4 regions of the Massilia sp. GER05 genome follow, and region 2 is predicted to be linked to each of the others. Evidence: predicted binding sites of a transcription regulator. Region 2 holds the regulator's gene; each other region holds the start of a gene.

Region 1 (5,868 bases), 1.5 Mb from region 2:
GAACGAGATGCGGCTGTTCCACGTCATGGCCAGGCGCGTGCACTGCTTGCCGTTGGCGATGTGGCGGCGGATGTCTTCCGGATCCAGCGAGTGCTTCACGTAGCGGACGGCGGCCTTGCTCTCGCCGGTGGCGCGCAGCTCCGTGTCCTGGTCGATCGTGAAGTTGTACGGCGCTTCGTCCGATTCCAGCCAGCCCGTCATCACGGCGACCGGCGATTTTTGCACGCGCAGCGATTCCAGCGGCAGCTTGTCGACGGCCTTCAGCAGCAGCTTGATGACGTCGTCGGCCTTGCTCGGGCTGGCGGCGTCGACGACGAGCCAGCCGTTGACCGGATCGATCCACGTCCACACGTTGCCGCGGATCGAGAACGCGCGCGGCAACAGCTCGTCGGCCACGCGTTCCTTGAGTTCCTTCATCGCCTTCTTGCCCGGCGGGAAGCCTTGCTGCTCTTCCAGCTCGGCGGCCTTGGCCTTGGCGACCTGGTTGATGACCGAGCTCGGCAGCAATTTCTTTTCCGTGCCCAGCATCATCAGCATCTGCTTGTTGACGACGTGAACGAGCTTGCCGTTGCCGCGTGGCGAATCCCAGCCCTGGCGCAGCAATTCGTTGCTGCTGGCCGGCGTGAACGCCTGCGACTGCAGGGCCTCTTCCATCTGTTCAGGGGAGAAATTCCACGGTGCGGGCAGGCGGTAGATCTGAAGATTCTTGAACCACATAACGTTGCTTCCAGTTATCTCGATATTTCAAAGGAACGACATTCTACACGCTGACTGGCGGCAAAATTCACGTCGTCGACAAGGGATTTTTATTGTGTTGCACGTTCGTCAAACAAGCTCAGCTGCTCGACCGTTTCCGTATCGCTCAGGCGCACGCCGACGCCCAGCAGCCGCACGGGACGGCTCGCCCGCAGCCAGCCCGTCTCCATCAGGTGACGGAATGTCGTCATGTTCGGCGCGTAGCCCACGCACTCGACGGTCGTACGCTGGAAGTCGGCAAATTTGATCTTCACGAACAATTTATTGATGAATTTTTCAGCATTGTTGCGCTTGATGCGGCCGAGCAGATGCTCGTACAAGTCCGGCAACAACGCGAGGCAGCCATCCAGGTCGGGGACGTCCGGCGTGTACGTCTCCTCCGTGCTGATCGACTTGCGCTCGCGCACCGGATTCACGTCGCGGTAGTCGATGCCGCGGCACAAATCATACAGCCGCGCGCCGAACGAGCCGAAGTGTTGCTGCAGCTTGTCCATATTCCAGTCGCGCAGGTCGCCGCACGTCTGCGCGCCGAGGCGATGCAGCTTCGCGGCCGTCACCTTCCCTACCCCGAATAACTTCTTCACAGGCAGCACGGCGACGAACGCGTCGACCTCATCCGGCCGCACGAGGAACAGTCCATCGGGCTTGTTCCAGTCGCTGGCGATCTTGGCGACGAACTTGTTCGGCGCCACGCCGGCCGACGCCGTGATGCCGACCGTTTCATGAATGCGGCGGCGAATCTCTTGCGCGATCAAGGTCGCGCTGCCCTTGCAATGCGGCGAGTTCGTCACGTCGAGATAGGCTTCGTCCAGCGACAGCGGCTCCACGAGGTCCGTGTAGTCGCGGTAGATGTCCATGATCTGGCGCGACGCGACCCGGTACTTTTCCATGTTCGGTGGAATCAGGATCAGGTCCGGGCACAGCTTGACCGCCTGCGCGGTGGCCATCGCCGAATGGATGCCGAAGCGGCGCGCCTCGTAGTTGCAGGTGGCGACCACGCCGCGCTGCTCGGCCCGCCCGCCGACGGCCAGCGGCCGCCCGCGCAGGGACGGGTCGTCGCGCATCTCGACGGATGCGTAAAAACAATCGCAATCGCAGTGGATGATCTTGCGGACGGGAGCGTTCACGGTGGCGGTCGCCCGCGCCGAGCGACTACTGTAATTGCATACAGTATCGCTGGGAATTAGGAATAGTGCAAGAGGGAACGCCGCCGCGGGGATGCGGCGGCGGGTAGAGAGGACTTATTTGGTGACGCTGGAGTAACTGCACGACTTGGCGATGCGATAGGCCGGATCGCCGAACACCGAGTTCGAGCATTTCACGGAGCCGGTGAAGGTCTTCGTCACATAGCTCGTGGCGGTGCCGTAGCGCACGTCGCGCGTGCCGGTGAACGAACAGGTGCCGTTCTCGCCGGCGCAATACGTCCAGGTCGGGGTCGTCGTCGTCGTGGTCGTCGAGCCCAGCGCCGCGTTCACGGCGGCGGCCGCGTTGACGATGCCGGCGCCGCAGCCCGAGCACGCGGCCGGGAAGGCGCGCGCCGTCGACTTCAGCTTGGCGGCCACGTCATCCGGCGTCAGGTTCGGATTCGCCGACAGCATCAGCGCGACGACGCCGGCCACGTGCGGCGTCGCCATCGACGTGCCCATGTACCAGGCGTAATTGTCCGATGCCGGCGTCGTCGTGCCCGCGTTCAAGGTCGACAGGATGCCGGCGCCGTTGTCGCCGCCCGGGGCCGCAATGGTGACGTTGGTGCCGTAGTTCGAATACGACGCCTTGCCGCCCGCACGGTTCGTCGCCGCGACGGTGATCACGCCCGCGCAGTTGGCCGGGTTCGAATTGATCGCATTCGTGTTCGAGTTGCCGGCCGCGACGACAACCACGGCGCCGCGCGAGCGGGCACTGTTGATCGCATTCTGCGTCGTGGTGTCGCAGGCGCCGGTGCCGCCCAGCGACAGGTTCAGCACGCGCGCCTTGTTCGCATTGGCGGACACGCCGGTCACGGTGCCGCCCGACGCCCAGACGATGGCGTCGGCGATGTCGGACGTGTAGCCGCCGCAACGGCCCAGCACGCGCGCCGGGACGATCTTGGCGTTATAGGCGATGCCCGCGATGCCCATGCCGTTGTTGGTCTTCGCGGCGATCGTGCCGGCCACGTGCGTGCCGTGCCAGCTCGAGTTCTGGTCCGCGGCCGGAACGCCCGTGCCGCAGCTGCCGGCCGGGGCCCAGTCGCCCGGGTCGCTGGCGTCGGTGTCGCGGCCGCCGCCGTCATTGGCGATCGTGGTCGTCGAGATGAAGTCATAGCCCTGCAGGATCTGGCCCGACAGGTCGGCGTGCGGACGGTAGCCCGTGTCGATCACGGCCACGTTGATGCCGGCGCCGGTCGACTTGTCCCAGGCGGCGGGCGCGTTGATGCCGCCGGTGGCTTCGTACAGGTCCCACTGCTGGGTATAGCTGGGGTCGGTCGGGGTGGCCAGCGGGACCATGATGCGGTCCGGCTCGGCGTACTCGACGTTGGCGTCGCGCGACTTCAGTTCGGCGGCCAGCTGGCGCGCCTCGTCGAGCGACATCGTGCGGTTGAGTTGCAGCACGTTCGCGCCGTTCGCCGTCGCGCGCAGCGCGCGCATCGTGGCGCCATAGGTCTGGCCGGCGCGGTCGATCAGGGCCTGGCGTGCGCGGTCGATGCCGCGTGCGGCCACGCCGGTCTTCGACGTGTCGCTGTCGCCCTTGTACTTGACGATGATGCGGTCCGTCTGGACGACGGCGTGATTGGTCTGCGCCACGGCCTGGCCGGCGAAACCTGCGGCAACGAGGGCCGCTGCACAAATTTTCAACAACGAAGAGATCTTGCGGCGCTGCGTCATGCTGCATCCTTTTCAGAAAACCGAACTGTGCAGCGTAACGAAAAACGGCCCGCATGGGGCCGCTTTTCGGGGTTTTTACAACAGGAAAGTTTCGTTAAGTAATTGAATTTTAACGGTTATGAGTCCAGTTATAACGCATTACCAGGTGAGCTTGAGCGTGTACTTGCCGCTGGTCGAACCGGTGCCGCCGCTGTAGTAGACGACGCGTACATAACGGGTCACCGTGGTCGAGCCCGTGTTGGACGACGTGGCGGTATCCGCGGTGCCCGTGCCGTTTTCGCTACGTGCCAGCAAGGTGCCCGCGCTGTTGTAGATGTACAGGTCGTAGTCCGAGCTCGAATTCGGCGTCATCGTCGCGCTCAGGGTTTTACCGGCCGGAAGCTGGACAGAGAAATAATCCGTGTCCGTCGAGCTGCCCATCGCGGCATTGACCGTCGTGCCGGACGTCGTCACGCCGTTGGCCGTGCCGAGCGTGTTGTTCGACTCCGTTTCCGAAATCGTCGTGCCCGTACCGCCACCCGTGCCGGCCGCTGCATCCACCGCGGCCGAGGCGTCCACGATACCGGTGCCGCAGCCCGAGCAGCTGGCCGGGAACGGACGCGTGCTCGACTTCAGGCGCGACTCGACCTCGTCCGGCGTCAAGTTCGGGTTCTTGGCCAGCATCAGCGCGACGACACCGGCCACGTGCGGCGTCGCCATCGACGTCCCCATATAGCCCGCGTAGCTGTCGGCGCCCGGCGACTTGGTGCCGGCGTTCAAGGTGGACAGGATGGCCGCGCCGCTGTCGCCGCCCGGTGCCGCGACGTCGACCACGGTGCCGTAGTTCGAGTAGGAGGCTCGGCCGCCGGAGCGGTTCGTTGCCGCCACCGTGATCACGCCCGCGCAGTTGGCCGGGTTGCTGTTGCTCGCGTTCTGGGACTCGTTGCCGGCCGCCACGACGATCACGGTGCCGCGCGAACGGGCGCTGTTGATCGCGTTCTGCGTCGTCGTGTCGCACGCGCCGCCGCCGCCCAGCGACATATTGATCACCTGGGCGCGCGCCGCGATGGCCGGCACGCCGGACACGGTGCCGCCCGATGCCCAGATGATGCCGTCGGCGATGTCGGACGTGTAGCCGCCGCACTTGCCGAGCACGCGCACGGGCACGACCTTGGCGCCGTATGCGACGCCGGCGACGCCCGTGCTGTTGTTCGTCGCCGCAGCGATGGTGCCGGCCACGTGGGTGCCGTGCCAGCTCGAGTTCGACGCCGGTTCACCGGCCCCGCACTCGCCTGCCGCGGTCCAGTCGCCCGGATCGCTGGCGTCGCTGTCGCGGCCGTTGCCGTCGTTCGCGATAGCGGTATCGGAAATGAAGTCATAGCCGGCCAGGATCTGGCCCGACAGGTCGGCGTGCGGGCGGTAGCCGGTGTCGATCACGGCCACGCGGATGCCGGTCCCGGTCGACTTGTCCCAGGCGGCCGGCGCGTTCAGGCCGCCGGTCGCTTCGAAGAAATCCCACTGCTGGCTGTACATCGAGTCGTTCGGCGTGAACAGCGGATGCATCATGCGGTCCGGCTCGGCGTACTCGACGGAAGGATCGCGCGACTTCAGCTCTGCCGCCAGCTTGGCGGCATCGGCCAGCGACACCTTGCGGTCCAGCTTGAAGACGCGGGCGCCGGTGGCGATCGAATGCGACGCCTTCACCAGCATGCCGAACTGCTGGCCGGCGCGGTCGACCACGGCCTTGCGCGAGGCGGACAGCGGCATCGCACGTGCGACCGATACCTGCCCGCCCTTGGAGACGACCGGTGCACTCTCGTCCTTGTACTTGACGATGATGCGGTCGGTCTGGTCCGAGACGGCCACACGCTGCGCGGCGTGTGTGGCCGGCACGTCCGCAGGCACCCCCGCGCCCGCAACGCCGGCGCCGAGACCGAGGACGGCCGCGGCGCACAGTTTCAACACTGCCGGAGACTTCGATTGCTGAGACTTCATGTTTATTCCTTTTAGAAAAACACAAAAGTTGATTTTCCGCAGGCGTGATTGCCTGAGATCTTTGTCTCGACGCTTTTTTAGCGTCGATTTCCCGTCTGAAAAGCGGGAGTGCCAGATTAGCGCGAAAGAAATGAACGTGTAGAAATTTCACAATTGGATTCGATGTCTATACAACACTTTCACCGATTGATAGCGCTAAAACCTAGATTCTTCGGAAAACTGTGAACTCAGCAGAAGAACATATCGCCTTGGCCGAACCCATGAATTAACAATGTTT
Region 2 (5,868 bases):
CTGGGCGAAATGTATTTCTACGGCGAGGCGGGCGGCGTCGACATGGACAAGGCCGCGCAATGGTTCCAGAAGGCGGCCGCGAAGGGCAATGCCGTCGCCATCGCGTCGCTCGAGTTGATGAAGCAGCGCGAGGCGCGCCGTGCCGACCTCGACTACTGGATCGCGAAATACGACGGCTCCGACCTGCGCACGAACGATTACCGTTGCCCGGCGCCGCGCTTCCCGGTCATGTCCAAGGTCAACGAGGAAATCGATTATTACAGCGGCAAGATGAAGGATTGGGAAGCGTGCCACAACCGCTGGGTGAAGCAGCTGAACGCCTCCCTGCCGCTGGCGAAACGCATCCCGGAAGACATCGCGAAGCTGATGACGAAGGATGAGACGGAGAAGGCGAACGCGCACCTGAAGGAAGTCGGCGATCGGCTGGCGGAAGACACCAAGGTGGCCGGCAGGATGGTCGTGGCGGACTTCGACGCCTGGCGCGCGGGCACGGAAGCCTATGTCAAGGAACACAACGAGATGGTCAAGAACGCGCCGCCGCCGGATAACGACAAGTGATGTCTAGCGGCCGCATGTGAAATGGCCGCGGTTCGGCAGGCCGGGGCCGGACTTCTCCTGGAAGAGCACGCCTTGCTCGCCTTTCGCGGTCGTGCGCTTGCCCTGGCCGAGCGCCGTGACGTTGCCGGCACCCGTCGGCGCTCGTTCGGCGCATGCGGCGCGCCATGTGACCAGCGGTGCCAGGCCGTCCAGGCTGATGGCGGCCGGGCAGCGCGTCAGAACAGTGCTGGAAAACATGGTAAGGATCCCGATGTCAGGTTGCGAGGCGGTGTAGGGGAGCCTTGTCGAAGCCGCAACTCTGTCGCCGTTGTTTGCAACTAATCGACATGAGGCGTACGCATAACCCGGGTGATAACGCCTTGCTGTATCATGCGGCTCCTGAAAACGAAGCCTGCATATGCTCATCATCACCATCAAACAGGGCAAGGAAAAAAGCCTGCTGTCCGGCGATCCATGGATTTATTTGTCCGCCATCGAGAAAGTCGAGGGACGGCCCCAGGAGCGCGGCAAACCCGGCGTCACTGCAATCGTGCAGTCGTCGGCACGCCAGTTTCTGGCGCGCGCGGCCTATAACGCCAAGTCGCAGATCGCGGCCCGCGTCTGGACCCTGCGCGAGGACGAGCCGGTCGATCACGCCATGATGAAACGGCGCGTGCAGGCCGCGGTCGCGCGGCGCGCCGTCGCCGTGCGCAACGCCGATCCGCAAGCCCTGACCCTGGTGATCGATGGCGAAAAAGACGGCCTGCCGGGGCTGCTGGTGCACAGCTATGGCGGGACCGGCGGTTACCTGGTGTGCCAGTTCAACGCTGCCGGTGTCGACGCGTGGAAAGTGACCATCGTGCAGGCCCTGCTCGCGGCCACGGGTTGTTCCAATGTATTCGAACGCAGCGACGAGCTGTTGCGCAAAGGGGAGGGGCTACCTGTCATCTGGCGCGCCCTGGCCGGCGACGAGCCGCCGCAGCGCCTGATGGTGCGTGACGGCAGCCGGCTGCTGCCGACGGATATCCGTACCGGTTTCGTCTATCCGCGCTGAGCGCACGATAAAACGACGAGGCCCGCATGACGCGGGCCTGTGTGCAGGTGGGAGGTTAGTGCCAGGACCGCAAGAGTCCGACCGCCAGGCCTTCCAGTGCGAACTCGTCGGTCCTCGGATCGACGGTAATCACGGAAAAGTCCGGATTCTCCGGCAACAGTTCGATCGTGGAACCGGTCTTGCGGTAGCGCTTGACCGTCACTTCGTCGCCGATGCGGGCGACGACGATCTGGCCATTCTTCGCGTTGTCGACCTTCTTGACGGCGAGGAAGTCGCCGTCGCAGATGCCGGCGTCGCGCATCGACCAGCCCTTGACCTTCAACAGGAAGTCGGGCTTGCTCGAGAACATGGCCGGATCGACCGAATAGGTCGCTTCGACGTGTTCCTGGGCGAGGATGGGCGAACCCGCCGCGACGCGGCCGACGAGCGGCAGCGACATCAGGTTCGGCGGAATCGGCGGCACGAAGGCAGGCACTGCGGCCGCAGCGGCGGCCTTGGATTCGACGGACTGGCCGACGAGGCGGATACCGCGCGAGGTACCCGGGGAAATTTCGATCGCGCCTTTACGGGCCAGGGCCTGCAGGTGTTCCTCGGCGGCATTGGCCGAGCGGAAGCCAAGCTCCTGGGCGATTTCGGCGCGGGTCGGCGGGAAGCCGGTGTTGTCGATGGCTTCCTTGATCAGGTTGAGGATCTGTTCTTGCCGTGCGGTGAGCTTAAGCATGTTCGTCTTCGTTGGTACGGGGTCAGACTGTATTTTTGTACAGTATTGCGCCACGCGCAAGGGGATTTCAAGTTTTTTTTGCGCTGCGGTACGCAGCGCACGTCCACAACCTTTTGAGGTGCGGCACGCAGCGCACGTCCATAACCATTTGCGGTGCGGTACGCGGCGCACGTGCACAGTCCCATTGAGCACTTGACGGTTTTGCTGTTATAATGTTGGGCTTTCCCTTCCCACACTCGTCTTGACGCCGAGGTGGGCATTTGTTTAAACGTCCTTAAGGAGTGTTTCATGCGTCATTATGAAATCGTGTTTATCGTCCACCCGGACCAGAGCGAGCAGGTCCCGGCGATGATCGAACGCTACAAGACTACGGTCACCTCGCGCGGCGGCAACATCCACCGCGTCGAAGATTGGGGCCGTCGTCAAATGGCTTACCAGATCCAGAAGCTGCCGAAGGCACACTACATCTGCCTGAACATCGAGTGCGACAACGAGACCCTGGTCGAGCTGGAAACCGCATTCAAATTCAATGATGCCGTGCTGCGTCACCTGACCGTGAAGATGAAGAAAGCTGAAACCGCACCGTCGCCGATGATGAAGTCGGTCCAGCGCGAAGACGCAGCCAAGAGCCACCGCGCCGAGCAGGCCGCCGCTCCGGCCGCCGCAGCCTAAATCTCGCGGGAGCACCGAGCTGTAATACGTGAACGAGCTGTCCCTGGTCGCAAGCATCCTGGAACGCGACGTCCTGCGCTACACCCCGGCCGGCATCCCCATCGTGGGCGGCATCCTGCAACACGGATCGACGCAGACGGAGGCGAGGATGGACAGGCAGGTCGAATTCGAGATTTCCGCGGTTGCCGCGGGCGAGATTTCGGGACGATTTGCCAACGCCGAGTTGGGTGCGATGTACCGCTTCACGGGATTCTTGGCCAGGAAAAGTCGTCACAGCAAAAGCTTGGTGTTTCACATCATTGATTTCAGTGCCGCATAAGCAGTAAGAAACTGCGGGTTGCGGGCACGTTTATAGATAGATACAGGAGCCTCAAAATGGCATTCGGTAAAAAGTTCGACAAAAACAAAGCTAAGCTCAAAGAGAAGCGCAAACAGCAGAACCCGCTGTTCAAGCGCAAGAAATTCTGCCGCTTCACCGCTGCAGGCGTGGAACAGGTTGACTACAAAGACGTCGACACCCTGAAGGATTTCGTCCAGGAAAACGGCAAGATCATGCCGGCACGCCTCACCGGCACCAAGGCTCACTACCAGCGTCAAGTGGACACCGCCATCAAGCGCGCCCGTTACCTGGCTCTGCTGCCGTACACCGACCTGCACAACGCTTAATCGTCGGTTACGACATCGAAGCATAGTCAGATTACTGGAGAATAAAATGCAAGTTATCCTGCTGGAAAAAGTCGTCAACGTCGGCAACCTGGGCGACGTCGTCAAGGTCAAGGACGGTTACGCCCGTAACTTCCTGATCCCGCAAAAAATGGCCCGTCGTGCAACGCAAGCTGCCGTGGCTGAATTCGAAGTCAAGCGCGCCGAACTGGAAAAAGCAGCTGCCGAGAAACTGGCTGCCGCTCAAGGCCAGGGCGACAAGCTGAACGGCATGACCGTCACCATCGCCCAGAAAGCCGGCGTCGACGGTCGTCTGTTCGGTTCCGTGACCAACTTCGACATCGCTGAAGCCCTGACCAAGCAAGGTTTCGCCGTCGAAAAGGCACAAGTGCGCATGCCGACCGGTCCGCTGAAGACCACCGGCGAGCACCCGGTGTCGGTCGCTCTGCACACCGACGTCGTGGTGGAAATCACCATCGCTGTCGTGGGCGAAGCCGCCTGATAAGAGTTTCAAGTAATACCGTCGTCCCCGCGCAGGCGGGGACCCAAGTTGCGACTTCGGATGCAAAGCTTGGGTCCCCGCCTCTGCGGGGACGTTTTTTTTTGCAACAGCAAAAAAAATTCGTTTTTGGAAACTCACCAATGATTTCAGCGCCTGATCGGGAACGGGTATAATGCCGGCCATGAACACCTCAGCAGACCCGCAGATCGAGTCGCTCCGCATCCCCCCGCATTCCATCGAAGCAGAACAGTCCGTCATTGGCGGCCTGCTGCGCGATAACGCGGCGTGGGACCGCATTGCCGACTTCATGCATGCGGAGGATTTTTACCGCTACGACCACCGGATCATCTTCGAACAGATGGTCCGCCTGATCAATGCCGGCAAGCCTGCCGACGTGATCACGGTGTACGAGGCGCTCGTCCAGCTCGGCAAGGCCGAGGACGTCGGCGGCCTCCAGTACCTGAATGCGATGGCGCAGAACACGCCATCCGCCGCCAACATCCGCCGTTATGCCGAGATCGTCCGCGATCGCGGCGTGTTGCGTCAGTTGATCACCGTCGCCGACGAGGTGTCCGGCAAGGCCTTCAATCCGCAAGGTGCCGAGGTCAAGCAGATCCTCGACGAGGCGGAATCGCGCATCTTCGCGATCGCCGAGCAGGGCGCCCGCGGCGCCCAGGGCTGGCTGCCCGTCCAGCCGCTGCTGACCCAGGTGGTCGAGCGCGTGGACGAGCTGTACAGCCGCGACAACCAGGGCGAGATCACCGGCGTCCCGACGGGCTTCACCGATCTCGACAAGATGACGTCCGGCCTGCAGCCGGGCGACCTCGTCATCGTCGCCGGCCGTCCGTCGATGGGCAAGACCGCGTTCTCCGTCAACATCGGCGAAAGCGTGGCCGTCGATGCCGGCCTGCCGGTCGCGATCTTCTCGATGGAGATGGGCGGCGTGCAGCTGGCGATGCGTATGCTCGGCTCCATCGGCCAGCTCGACCAGCACCGCCTGCGTACCGGCAAGCTGCTGGACGAGGATTGGCCGCGCCTGACGCACGCGATCCAGAAGATGAACGATGCGCAGATCTTCATCGACGAAACGCCGGCGCTGAACCCGATCGAGATGCGCGCCCGCGCGCGCCGCCTGGCCCGCCAGTGCGGCAAGCTGGGCCTGATCATCGTCGACTACCTGCAGCTGATGCAGGGTTCCAAGCCGGGCGACAACCGCGCGTCCGAGATCTCGGAGATCTCGCGTAGCCTGAAGGGCCTGGCGAAGGAGCTGGGATGCCCGGTGATCGCGCTGTCACAGCTGAATCGCTCGCTGGAACAACGCCCCAACAAGCGTCCCGTGATGTCCGACCTGCGCGAATCGGGCGCTATCGAACAGGATGCGGACGTGATCATCTTCCTGTATCGTGACGAAGTTTACAACCCGGACTCGCCCGACAAAGGCACTGCCGAGATCATTATCGGCAAACAGCGTAACGGCCCGATCGGCGCCATTCGCGTGACCTGGATGGGCATGTACACCAAGTTCGGCAATTACACCGGCAACCTGAGTGTTTATCAGGGCGATTAAGCCGGGAGCAGTCAACGATCGCGGCATCGCCGCGACTTTCAAAGAAGTCCCAAGAGATTTACCCAACGGAGAACCTATGTTTGGACGCCTGATGCCCACGGAGGGCAAATTTTTCGACCTGTTCAACCAGCACGCCGCGTTGTGCGTGAAGG
Region 3 (5,868 bases), 890 kb from region 2:
CATCGAGTTCGGGTTATCGAGGATGTCTTCCAGCTTTTCCTTCTCGCCGCGCAGCTCGGCGAGCTCCTGCTGGATCTTGATCGCTTCCAGGCGCGCCAGCTGGCGCAGGCGGATCTCGAGGATGTCCTCGGCCTGGCGTTCGGACAGGCGGAAACGCTCGATCAGCGCGGCCTTCGGATCGTCCGAATTGCGGATGATGTGGATGACCTCGTCGATGTTCAGCAGGACGGTTTCGCGGCCTTCCAGGATGTGGATGCGGTCGTTGACCTTGCCCAGCCTGAATTCCGTGCGGCGGCGGACCGTGACGAAGCGGTACTCGATCCATTCCTGCAGGATCTCGGTGAGACCCTTCTGGCGCGGACGGCCGTCGCCGCCGATCATCACAAGGTTGATCGGTGCCGACGTTTCCAGCGACGTGTGCGCCAGCAGCATCAGCATGAATTCGGTCTGGTCCTGGTTCTTCGACTTCGGCTCGAACACGAGGCGTACCGGCGCTTCGCGGCCGGATTCGTCGCGCACGGCGTCCAGCGCGCCGAGGATCGTCTGCTTCAGCGTGAGCTGCTCGGGCAGCAGGGTCTTCTTGCCGACCTTGATCTTCGGGTTCGTGAGTTCCTCGATCTCTTCCAGCACGCGCTGCGACGACACGCCCGGCGGCAGTTCCGTGACGACGGCCTGCCACTGGCCGCGCGCCAGTTCCTCGATCTTCCAGCGCGCGCGCACCTTCATCGAGCCACGGCCCGATGCGTACATGTCGGCGATGCTTGACGCCGGGGTGATGATCTGGCCGCCGCCCGGATAGTCCGGACCGGGCATGAGGGTCATCAGCTCGGCGTGCGTGATCTTCGGATTGCGGATCATCGCGACGGCGGCGGAAGCCACTTCACGCAGGTTGTGCGACGGGATCTCGGTGGCCATGCCGACCGCGATGCCGGACGCGCCGTTCAGCAGCAGCATCGGCAGGCGCGCTGGCAGCGTGCGCGGTTCCTCGCTGGAACCGTCGTAGTTCGGCTGGAAGTCGACGGTGCCCATGTCGATTTCGTCGAGCAGCAGGCGCGAGACGGGTGTCAGACGGGCTTCCGTGTAACGCATCGCGGCGGCGCCGTCGCCGTCGCGCGAGCCGAAGTTGCCCTGGCCGTCGATCAGCGGATAGCGCAGGGAGAAATCCTGGGCCATGCGCACGAGGGCGTCGTAGACCGACTGGTCGCCGTGCGGGTGCAGCTTACCGAGCACGTCGCCGACGACGGTCGCGGACTTGCGCGGCTTCGCGGTCGGGCCGAGACCCAGTTCGTTCATCGAGTACAGGATGCGGCGCTGGACGGGCTTCTGGCCGTCCGAGACGTCCGGCAGCGCGCGGCCTTTCACGACCGAGACGGCATAGTCCAGGTACGCGCGCTCGGCGAAAGTCGAGAGGGTCAGCGTCTCGGCGTCATCGCCGCCGCCGCCGCCGGGGGGAGTGGTTTGTTCGAAGAGGCTTGCTTGCGTCATGATCTTGTATGTTCGATTCTTTTCGGGCTGCGTCGCGTGGGCTCGGGGAGCCCACCCCACGGCGTTGCAGGTAACGTAGGGTGGGCACCCCGTGCCCACGCGCTACGTGCGCGTCAAATGTCCGCTTCCGTCTCGTTCCCGTGCTCCTCGAGCCACGCGCGACGGGCGGCAGCTTCGCCTTTACCCATCAGCATGTTGAAGCGCGCCGACGATTCGGCCAGGCCGTAGTCGCCGAAGGCCACCGGCAGCAGGCGGCGGGTGTCCGGGTTCATCGTCGTTTCCCACAGCTGCTCGGCGTTCATCTCGCCCAGGCCCTTGAAGCGGGAGATGCTCCACACGCCTTCCTTCAGGCCTTCTTTTTTCAGCTTGTCCTCGATGGCGAGCAGTTCGCCGTCGTCCAGCGCGTACAGCTTCTGGATCGGCTTCTTCCCGCGCGCCGGCACGTCCACGCGGTACAGCGGCGGGCGCGCGACGCATACGTGGCCGTTCTTGAAGAGGGCAGGGAAATGCTTGAAGAAGAGGGTCAGCAGCAGGACCTGGATGTGCGAGCCGTCGACGTCCGCATCGGAGAGGATGCAGATCTTCCCGTAGCGCAGGCCGGACAGGTCCGGGCTGTCGTCCGGGCCGTGCGGATCGACGCCGATCGCCACCGCGATGTCGTGGATCTCGTTGTTGGCGAACAGGCGGTCGCGGTCCGTTTCCCACGTGTTCAGCACCTTGCCGCGCAGCGGCAGGATCGCCTGGAATTCCTTGTCGCGGCCCATCTTGGCGGAACCGCCCGCCGAATCGCCCTCGACGAGGAACAGCTCGTTGCGCGTGATGTCCGTCGATTCGCAGTCGGTCAGCTTGCCCGGCAAAACGGCCACGCCGGACGACTTCTTCTTCTCGACTTTTTGCAGCGAACGGAGACGCGATTGCGCCTGCTTGATGACGAGTTCCGCCAGCTTGCGGCCGTATTCGACGTGCTGGTTCAGCCACAGTTCGAGCGGCGGCTTGGTGAACGACGACACGAGTTTCACCGCGTCGCGCGAGTTCAGGCGTTCCTTCGTCTGGCCCTGGAATTGCGGGTCCAGCACTTTCGCGGACAGCACGAACGAGACGCGCGCGAACACGTCTTCCGGCAGCAGCTTGACGCCCTTCGGCAGCAGCGAGTGCATCTCGACGAAGCCCTTCACGGCGCCGAACAGGCCGTCGCGCAGGCCGGACTCGTGCGTGCCGCCGCTGACCGTCGGGATCAGGTTGACATAGGATTCGCGCACCACCGAACCTTCCTCGGTCCAGGCCACGACCCACGCCGCGCCTTCGCCCTCGGCAAAGCCTTCATCGCCGGCGGCGGCGTACTGCGCGCCTTCGAACAGCGGGATCACGGTCTGGCCGCCGCCGGCCGTCTGCGCCAGCGCTTCCGTCAGGTAGCCGCGCAGGCCTTCGTCGTAGCGCCAGGTCTGCTTGTCGCCGGTCTTGGCGTTCGTCAGCGTGACGGTCACGCCCGGCAGCAGCACGGCTTTCGAGCGCAGCAGGCGCTGCAGCTCGGTCATCGGGATGTTCGGCGAATCGAAGTATTTACCGTCCGGCCAGGCGGTGACGCGCGTGCCGTTCTTCTTGCCGCCGCGCTCGAACGGTTCGGAGGTCAGCGGCTCGATGACGTCGCCGTCGGCGAACACGAGCTTGTGCACGCCGTTGCCGTCGTCGTCCTTGCGCCACACCGTGATTTCCAGGCGCTTCGACAGTGCGTTCGTGACGGACACGCCGACGCCGTGCAGGCCGCCCGAGAACGCGTAGGCGCCACCGGAGCCCTTGTCGAACTTGCCGCCGGCGTGCAGGCGGGTGAACACGATCTCGACGGTCGAGACGCCTTCTTCCGGATGCAGGCCGACCGGGATGCCGCGGCCGTCGTCCTCGACGGTGATGGAACCGTCCGCGTTCATCGTCACGTCGATGTTCTTGCAGTGGCCGCCCAGCGCCTCGTCCGAGGCGTTGTCGATCACTTCCTGGATAATGTGCAGCGGATTCTCGGTGCGTGTGTACATGCCCGGACGCTGCTTGACGGGCTCCAATCCTTTCAGGACGCGGATGGATGATTCGCTGTAATCGGGTGCGGGTTTCTTGGTGGCCATGCTTGATCTTCAATCATTCGAATGCTGCGCATTCTATCTTGTCGCGCGGAAAATAAGCGACTTCACGCGGTGGGTTCTACAGGACGGGACGCGGCGTGCGGCCAAAACAACTGTATGAAAATACAGTATTTTTGCCTGTTAAGCGCAAGTTTGCAAGTGTTCGTTGCACGGATTGCCAAGTCGGCGGCATCCCGGCATCCTGTGCATATGCGGGTGGGTGCGGAGATTTCATTACTAAAACGATATTTTTCTTAAAACGAATCGTGCGCGACCGTCGCAAGGATATATTGAGATCATGGCTGAGGACAATGACAAGCACGCTAATGAACCAGCGGACGCCGGACCGCCGCCGAGGGTGCCGGACCGGCGAGCGGGCGGCAATGCGTCGCGCTACCTCCGTACCGACGACACGCCGTTGAACTTGGCCGGCCGCGTATTGCGCTCGCGCTGGCGTGCGCTGACCGACAAGTTCAACCGCGACTTCATGCGGCGCACGCTGCGCATTGGCGTCTCCGCCCGCATCTTCCATCCGGAAGAGGGCGCGAAAGGCCTGCGCAGCAAGAACTTGCAATACCTTGAGGAATCGATCGCGCAATGGGTGATGTCGCGCGACGTGCTCGTGTTCATGGTCCCGACTGTCAATACGAACGGGCTGCTGCACCCCAGCAACATCACGATGCGTCATTACGCGCGCCACCTGGACGGCCTCGTGCTGCAGGGCGGGGCGGACGTGTCGCCGATGACGTATTCCGAAACGCCGACGCGGCCCGAATGGAACGGCGACCGCGCGCGCGACGTGTATGAACTGGAACTGCTGCACGAATTCGTCGACGCGGGCAAGCCCGTGCTGGGCATCTGCCGCGGTTGCCAGCTGATCAACGTCGCGTTCGGCGGCACCTTGCACCAGGATATCGTCTCGAACGTGCCCGGCGCCCTGCCGCACGTGCACGACATCTACGACGCGCACCGGCACGCCATCATGTTTCCGCATGGATCGTCGCTGCGCAAGATGTTTCCCCAGCACGAACGCGCCGTCGTGAACTCGATCCACCACCAGGCCGTCAAGGACCTGGGCCGCGATATCCACGTGGAGGCGATGTCCGAGCCGGACGGCGTCATCGAAGCGATCCGCTACCAGCGTGCGCCATTCGTGATGGGCTTGCAATGGCATCCGGAATTCCACCGCGCCACGGGCGGCGACCTGCTCGACTGCACGCCGGTGCTGGATGAATTCCTGCGGGCCGCGCGCGAGACCCGCCTATGAGCCGCCTCTGATCACAGCGGCAGGGGCCGCCCCTGCACGATGCTCTTCATCACGAGCGTCGACGTCAGCCGCAGCACGTTCGGCAACGTCGACAGGCTGTCGTCCCACAGTTTCTGGTACGCCGCCAGGTCCGTCGTGATGACGTTCAGAATGTAGTCCGGGTCGCCGAACAGGCGCTGCGCCTGGATGATTTCGGGAACGCCGGGCACGGCGACTTCGAAGGCACGTACGCTCTCCCGGTCGGTGGCGCGCAAGGTGACGAACACGATGGCCGCGAAATTCAGTCCGACGGCCGCCGGATCGATCGTCGCCCGGTAGTCGGCGATGATCCCCGCGTCTTCCAGTGCGCGCACGCGCCGGTGGCACGGCGACAGGCTCAAGCCGATGCGTTCCGCCAGGTCGGTGAGAGAAAGTCGTCCGTCTTTCTGTAGTTCCGCAAGAATCTTTCGATCGTAATCGTCCATGAGAAAGATGTTGCCTGATATGGGCGACTTTTGACAAGACTCTGGAAGCACATTTCTGGCGCGGCGCAGTACGCTGTCGTCATGAATACACATACCCTCCTGCTGTTTTCCGTCACCGTCCTGCCGCTCGTGTGCACGCCCGGCCCGGACATCCTGTTCATTGCGTCGCAAGCGATGTCCGGCGGCACACCGGCCGGACTGCGCGCCACGACGGGCGTGCTGCTCGGCTATTGCGTCCATTCCTTTCTCGTCGCGCTCGGCCTCGCGGCCGTGGTGGCGGCGTCACCCGTCCTGTTCGAGGCGATCCGCTGGGCCGGTATCACATACCTGGTCTACCTGGCCTCGAAGATGATCCGGGCGGCGCTGCGTTCCGGCGAGCTCGTCGTACCGAAGGGGCGGGTAACGAACCAGCTCGCCAAGGGTTTTCTTACGTCCCTGCTCAATCCGAAGGGAATGATGGTGTACGTGGCCATCCTGCCCCAGTTCATGGACCGGCACGGCGGCAACACGACGCTGCAGGCGGTCGTCCTGTCGGCGGCCT
Region 4 (5,868 bases), 830 kb from region 2:
TCGGCGCCGGGGCCGGCATCGGCGTCGATTCCGGCCTGCCCGACTTCCGCGGCGACCACGGCTTCTGGCGCGCCTATCCGCCGCTGGCCGCGCTGGGCATCCGCTTCGTCGAGATCGCGAATCCGCGCAACTTCGACAGCAATCCCGAACTGGCCTGGGGCTTCTACGGCCACCGCCTCGCGCTGTATCGCGCCACGGTCCCGCATGCGGGCTTCGCGATCCTGCGCGACCTCGGTGCGCGCCTGAAGCACGGCGCCTTCGTCTTCACGAGCAACGTCGACGGGCAGTTCCAGCGCGCCGGCTTCGGCCAGGACCGTGTCGTGGAATGCCACGGTTCCATCCACCACCTGCAATGCACGCGCCCGTGCAGCGATGCGATCTGGCCGGCCGATGCCGTCGATCCGCTCATCGATCCCGCGACCTGCCTGATGACGCCGCCGCTGCCCCGTTGTCCGCACTGCGGCGCGCTGGCGCGGCCCAACATCCTGATGTTCGGCGACGGCCGCTGGGTGGACGCCCGCAGCGAAGCGCAGTACGCCCGCCTCGACCGCTGGCGCGCGCAGGTGGCGAACCTCGTCGTCATCGAACTGGGGGCCGGCACGGACGTGCCTTCCGTGCGGCGCGTGTGCGAAGCGCAGGGTGCGCCGCTCGTGCGGATCAATCCGCGCGAGCCCGACGTGCGTCCCGGCCGGGGCGTCGGGGTGGCGCTGGGTGCGCTGGACGCCCTGGCGGCACTCCGTGCGGCGCTCGGTTGACTTGATCCTAATCGACCCGAAAATGCTCGATGCCGCATCAAGTCCGCGACCTAAGGCATTGATTCGACGGGATTAATTTTAATATCCACAAGAAATGTGGATAACTGTGTGGACAAGCGCCTCTTGACAAGCCGGAAGCCCAGTATTGGTGCGGGTTTCAACAAACTGCCCATTGAACGGGCAAAAACCAAACTCAATTAAATCAATGACTTACCGTTGCTCGTGTTTTAAGCAGGCACTGGAAATGAGGCAAATTCCTACAAAATCGACCCAGCGTGGATAACTTTGTCACAGTGTTCCGATTCTGCCCACTTTTGCCGTCATCTTGCCGTTATTTTCATTTCCAGGCGTTGCGGGCCCGTTCGCGCACCATCATTCGCACGCTGTCCGGCATCGGTTTGCGCACCTGCAACGTTTCGGCATTCGTCCAGACGCATTCCTCGAAGTGCTTGAGCATGACGGGCGTGACGAAGCGGGTGCGCTGCGCATAGACGTGCCGGTCGCCCATCTGCGCCTGCTGCTTGATGAAGAAACGGTTCGGGACGATGAGGTGCAGGTGTTCCTTCGCGCGCGTCATCGCCACGTACAGCAGGCGGCGCTCTTCCTCGATGTCCTCCGCGCTGCCCGTCGCCATGTCGGACGGGATGCAGCCGTCGACGACGTTCAGCACGTGCACGGCCTTCCACTCCTGCCCTTTGGACGAGTGGATCGTCGACAGGATCAGATAATCCTCGTCCAGCAGCGGCGGGCCAGCGCGGTCACTCGTTGCTTCCGGCGGGTCGAGCGTCAGTTCGGTGAGAAAGTTCTCGCGCGAGCCATAGCCGCCCGCCAGCGCCACCAGCTGGTCGAGGTCGGCCACGCGGACCGCTGCGTCGTCGTGCAGGCGCTCGAGGTGCGGCAGATACCAGTCGCAGACGAGTTCGATTTCCAGCGGCCAGCGCAGGCCCGTCGTGCGCAGGGTGCGGAACAGCGCGGTAAATTGCTCCCACTCCCCTTGGGCGCGCGGAGGCGCGGGAAACGCGTCGACGGCCGCGACGGGGTCGGGCGCCTCCGCCACCGCATCGAGCAGGCGGGCCGCCGTCGCCGGGCCGATTCCCGGAATCAGTTGCACGACGCGGAAGCCGGCCACGCGGCCCGCCGGATTCTGGGCGAAGCGCAGCATGGCGAGCACGTCCTTGATATGCGCCGCTTCCAGGAATTTGAGGCCGCCGAATTTTACGAAGGGGATATTGCGCCGCACGAGTTCGAGCTCCAGCGCGGCGCTGTGGCTGGCGGCGCGGAACAGCACGGCCTGCTGCGTCAGCTTGATGCCCGCCTCGCGCTGTTCCAGCACGCGGTTGCACACCCAGCGGGCCTGCTCGGCCTCGTCCGGGATCAGCACGAGCTGCGGCTTGCCGGTGGCGGCCTTATCGGTCCACAAGGTCTTCGCATGGCGCTCCAGCGCGGCGGCGATGACGGCGTTCGACGCGTCGAGGATGGGCTGCGTCGAGCGGTAGTTGCGGTCCAGCGTAATCATCGTCGTGTGCTCGCCGAACTGCTTCGGAAAGTCGAGGATGTTGCGCACCGTCGCGCCGCGGAACGAATAGATCGACTGCGCATCGTCGCCGACGACCATCACGCCCCGCCCGTCCGGCTTCATGCCTTGCAGGATCGCGGCCTGCAGGCGGTTCGTGTCCTGGTATTCGTCGACGAGCACGTGGTCGAACAGCGCGCCCAGTTCCGGCCCGAGCTCCGGATCGGACGCCATCTCGGCCCAGAACAGCAGCAGGTCGTCGTAGTCGAGGACGTTCTGTTCCTGCTTGGCGTCGACGTAGGCGCCGAACAGGCGCTTGAGCTGCTCTTCCCATTCGCTGCACCACGGGAAGGTCGACTGCAGCACGTCGGCCAGCGGCTCGCGGGAATTGACGACGCGCGAATAGATCGCGAGGCATGTGCCCTTCAGCGGAAAGCGTTTCTGGCCGGTGGCGGCGCCCAGGCCCACGTCCTGGCGCACGAGGCCCATCAAGTCTTCGGAGTCGGCGCGGTCGTGGATCGTGAACGAGGCTTCCAGCCCGATCCGGCCCGCGTATTCGCGCAGCAGGCGGGCCCCGATGCTGTGGAATGTGCCGGCCCACGGCAGGCTGCCCACGGCCGTCGACATGCCCAGCACGCGCTGCAGCACGCCGGCGGCGCGCTGGCCCATCTCATTGGCCGCCCGGCGCGAAAACGTCAGCAGCAGGATGCGCTGCGGATCGCTCCCCGTCAGGATCAGCTTCGCCACCCGGTGCGCCAGCGTATTCGTCTTGCCCGAGCCGGCGCCCGCGACCACCAGCAGCGGCCGGACCATCCCCGCACCCACGTCGTGCTCGACGGCGGCGCGCTGCTCGGGATTCAGGCCGGCGAACGGATCGGCGGGCGCGGCGGGCTGGGAAACGGGGGTGGCGGTGGCGACGGACATGGCGGTTGAGGATAGATGCTCAACTGTACATTTGTCCAGTATCTTTATGCAAGCGCAGATGGCAATGTAGCAAACCAGCGTCAGCGGGCGCGGCCGCTCACGGCCTCTGCCCGCCTCGCTTGCCTCTTCAACAAGGCTTGTTCAGATATCCACAAAAACTGTGTATAAGTTTGTGGAAAAACACCCTCTTGACATGCCAAAACCAAGCAGGAATGCGGGTTTCAACAATTTGCCCGTTGCGTGGGCAAAACTCAACCTTCACAAAATCAATGAGTTACCAAGTCAAGTGACACACGAATCGAGAATATTCGCAAGATGCACCCGAGCAAGACTGTGCATAACCGTCGAGCTTGTCGCCTGCCTGCACCCTTACCTGCACCAGGAGCGCCTGCGGCCCGGCTCCGTCAGCACGCGTTCGATGACGTCGTTGCCGACGTTCTGCGAACGCAGGTATTCCACGGCCGACATCGTATTGCTGCGCTGCTGGAGCGCAATGCCCAGGTCGACGATATCCTTCTGGTGCGTATCGCGCCGCTGGTAAGGGACGGTCACCTGACCGTCTTCGAGCTCGAGGGTGTCTTGGTTCATCGCAGTTCCTGACTTTGATGGATTGAAGGGATTGCTGCCTAACGAGTATTTCCCACCTTTGGCCAAAGTCAAGATTAATTTTTATCCAATGTGGCATTCGTTTGTGAATTCCTCATGACAAACCCGCGCCGCATGCGCGCGCCGCGCCGTTTTCGCTGCGCCTAGAATGGCCTCGTCTATCCAACCACCACGAGGACGCCATGAGCGCAATGCCCGATCCCGACCTGAAACCCGGCGACGAAGCCGAACCCGGCACGCCAGGCGCCGGCGAAGACCTGTGCGAAACCTGCGGCGGCAGCGGCAAGCTGGCCGACGGCAAGACCTGTCCCGAATGCGAAGGCACGGGACGCGTGATGCGGGGCATCGGCGGCGGCTGATCGCCGGAGCGCCGGAGCGCCGGACCGCCGGACCGCCGGAGCGCCGGGCCGCCACATGGACAGGATGCCGGGAGCGGCGCGATAATCGGGGCATGAATGCATCGCCCAGCTCCCCGCCCTCCGGCACGACCGCGCCGTCCGAAAGCGCCAACCGCCCCCGCTCCCTCTCCGACCTGTTCATTTCCTTCACCTTGCTGGCCCTGCAGGGCTTCGGCGGCGTGCTGGCCATCGTCCAGCGCGAGATCGTCGACCGCAAGCGCTGGCTGACCCAGGAACAATTCATCGAAGACTGGGCCGTCGCCCAGATCATGCCCGGACCGAACGTCGTCAACCTGTCACTGATGGTCGGCGGCCGCCATTTCGGCATCGCCGGCGCGCTCGCCGCACTGGCCGGCCTGCTGACCGTGCCCCTGATCCTCGTCATCGGGCTGGCCGTGCTGCACGACCGCTTCGCCGACAGCCCCGTCGTGGCCGGCGCGCTGCACGGCATGGCCGCCGTCTGTGCCGGCCTGATCGGCGCGGCCGGCCTGCGCCTGGCGAGCGCGCTGAAGAAAAGCCCGCTGCCCCTGTCCTGGTGCCTGGCCATCGCGGCGGCCGGCTTCATCCTCGTCGCGTTCCTCAAATGTCCGCTCCCCTGGGTGCTGTTCGGCCTCGGCGGCCTGGGCTGCGTCCTCGCGTACCGCCGGCTCGCATCATGACGGCGCCCCTGCACCTCGCGCTGGACTGGGCCGACTGGCTCAATTTGTTCGGCCATTTCCTCCTGATGTCGCTGATGTCGGTCGGCGGGGCCATCTCGACGTCGTCGGAGATGCACCGCTTCCTCGTCGAGCAACACCACTGGCTGACCCAGGAACAGTTCAACCAGTCCATCGCGCTGGCCCAGGCCGCACCGGGGCCGAACGTCCTGTTCGTCGCCCTGATGGGGTGGCACGTCGGCATGAACGCCGGCAGCACGGCCGCCGCGCTGTTCGGCGTGCTCGTGACGATGGTCGGCATCATGACGCCGTCCACCATCATCACGTACACGGCCGCCCGCTGGGGCCACCGCAACCGCGACCTGCGCGCCGTCCGGGCCTTCAAGCAGGGCATGGCGCCCATCGTGATCGCGCTGCTGCTGTCCACCGCCTGGATCATGGCCAGTTCCGCCGGTACCGGTGCGAGTGCCGGTGCCGGTGCCCCGATCGCGTCCGCCGTCCTGGCGAACTGGCCCCTGTGGCTCACCGCGATCGTCAGCGGCCTGATCATCTGGCGCACGCGCATTCACCTGCTGTGGCTGCTCGCTGCCGGCGCCGTGCTGGGGGCGCTCGGCCTGATCTGAAGCGCAGTGGCGGCCTGCCTGCGGACCGGGCATACTTGCGCTTTCGATCAGTCAACCATCCGATGGACCGAGCCATGCCCGAACTCCTCAGCGAACACGTTTGTTTCGACGGCGTCCAGCGCTTCTACAAACACGATTCCGCCGCCATCGGCCTGCCGATGCGTTTTTCCGTCTACCTCCCTCCCGGCGCGCACGGCAAGCGCCTGCCCGTCCTGTTCTACCTCGCCGGCCTGACGTGCACCGAAGAGACGTTCATGATCAAGGCCGGCGCCCAGCGCGTGGCGGCGCAGGAAGGCCTGATCCTGGTCGCGCCCGACACGAGCCCGCGCGGCGCCGGCGTGCCGGGCGAGACCGACAACTGGGACTTCGGCGCCGGCGCCGGTTTCTACGTGG

What was found. The regulator LexA, encoded in region 2, represses DNA repair genes until DNA is damaged. The targets are predictions, from matches to a motif close to ACTGTATNNNNATACAGT.
Region 1: dinB (DNA polymerase IV) is a predicted target of LexA. The motif match lies at 1,911-1,928, and genes of this name have one in related genera.
Region 3: ACL58G_RS08410 (DNA topoisomerase IV subunit B) is a predicted target of LexA. The motif match lies at 3,709-3,726, and genes of this name have one in related genera.
Region 4: ACL58G_RS16140 (ATP-dependent helicase) is a predicted target of LexA. The motif match lies at 3,215-3,232, and genes of this name have one in related genera.

What each region holds. Positions count from the first base shown of each region.
Region 1 covers NZ_CP178858.1:1,266,560-1,272,427, reverse strand. Annotated here, with positions in the region: gene ACL58G_RS05680 (recombination-associated protein RdgC) at 1-717, opposite strand, end outside; gene dinB (DNA polymerase IV) at 807-1,883, opposite strand; gene ACL58G_RS05670 (S8 family peptidase) at 1,998-3,617, opposite strand; gene ACL58G_RS05665 (S8 family peptidase) at 3,756-5,591, opposite strand.
Region 2 covers NZ_CP178858.1:2,745,706-2,751,573, forward strand. Annotated here, with positions in the region: gene ACL58G_RS12280 (tetratricopeptide repeat protein) at 1-558, shown strand, start outside; gene ACL58G_RS12285 (hypothetical protein) at 562-795, opposite strand; gene ACL58G_RS12290 (SAM-dependent methyltransferase) at 956-1,591, shown strand; gene lexA (transcriptional repressor LexA) at 1,647-2,312, opposite strand; gene rpsF (30S ribosomal protein S6) at 2,601-2,984, shown strand; gene priB (primosomal replication protein N) at 3,013-3,303, shown strand; gene rpsR (30S ribosomal protein S18) at 3,360-3,650, shown strand; gene rplI (50S ribosomal protein L9) at 3,697-4,149, shown strand; gene ACL58G_RS12320 (replicative DNA helicase) at 4,331-5,716, shown strand; gene ACL58G_RS12325 (DUF47 domain-containing protein) at 5,793-5,868, shown strand, end outside.
Region 3 covers NZ_CP178858.1:1,859,906-1,865,773, forward strand. Annotated here, with positions in the region: gene parC (DNA topoisomerase IV subunit A) at 1-1,485, opposite strand, end outside; gene ACL58G_RS08410 (DNA topoisomerase IV subunit B) at 1,599-3,599, opposite strand; gene ACL58G_RS08415 (gamma-glutamyl-gamma-aminobutyrate hydrolase family protein) at 3,895-4,863, shown strand; gene ACL58G_RS08420 (Lrp/AsnC family transcriptional regulator) at 4,875-5,327, opposite strand; gene ACL58G_RS08425 (LysE family translocator) at 5,409-5,868, shown strand, end outside.
Region 4 covers NZ_CP178858.1:3,579,213-3,585,080, reverse strand. Annotated here, with positions in the region: gene ACL58G_RS16145 (SIR2 family NAD-dependent protein deacylase) at 1-755, shown strand, start outside; gene ACL58G_RS16140 (ATP-dependent helicase) at 1,093-3,192, opposite strand; gene ACL58G_RS16135 (hypothetical protein) at 3,562-3,780, opposite strand; gene ACL58G_RS16130 (hypothetical protein) at 3,981-4,157, shown strand; gene ACL58G_RS16125 (chromate transporter) at 4,250-4,855, shown strand; gene ACL58G_RS16120 (chromate transporter) at 4,852-5,475, shown strand; gene fghA (S-formylglutathione hydrolase) at 5,550-5,868, shown strand, end outside.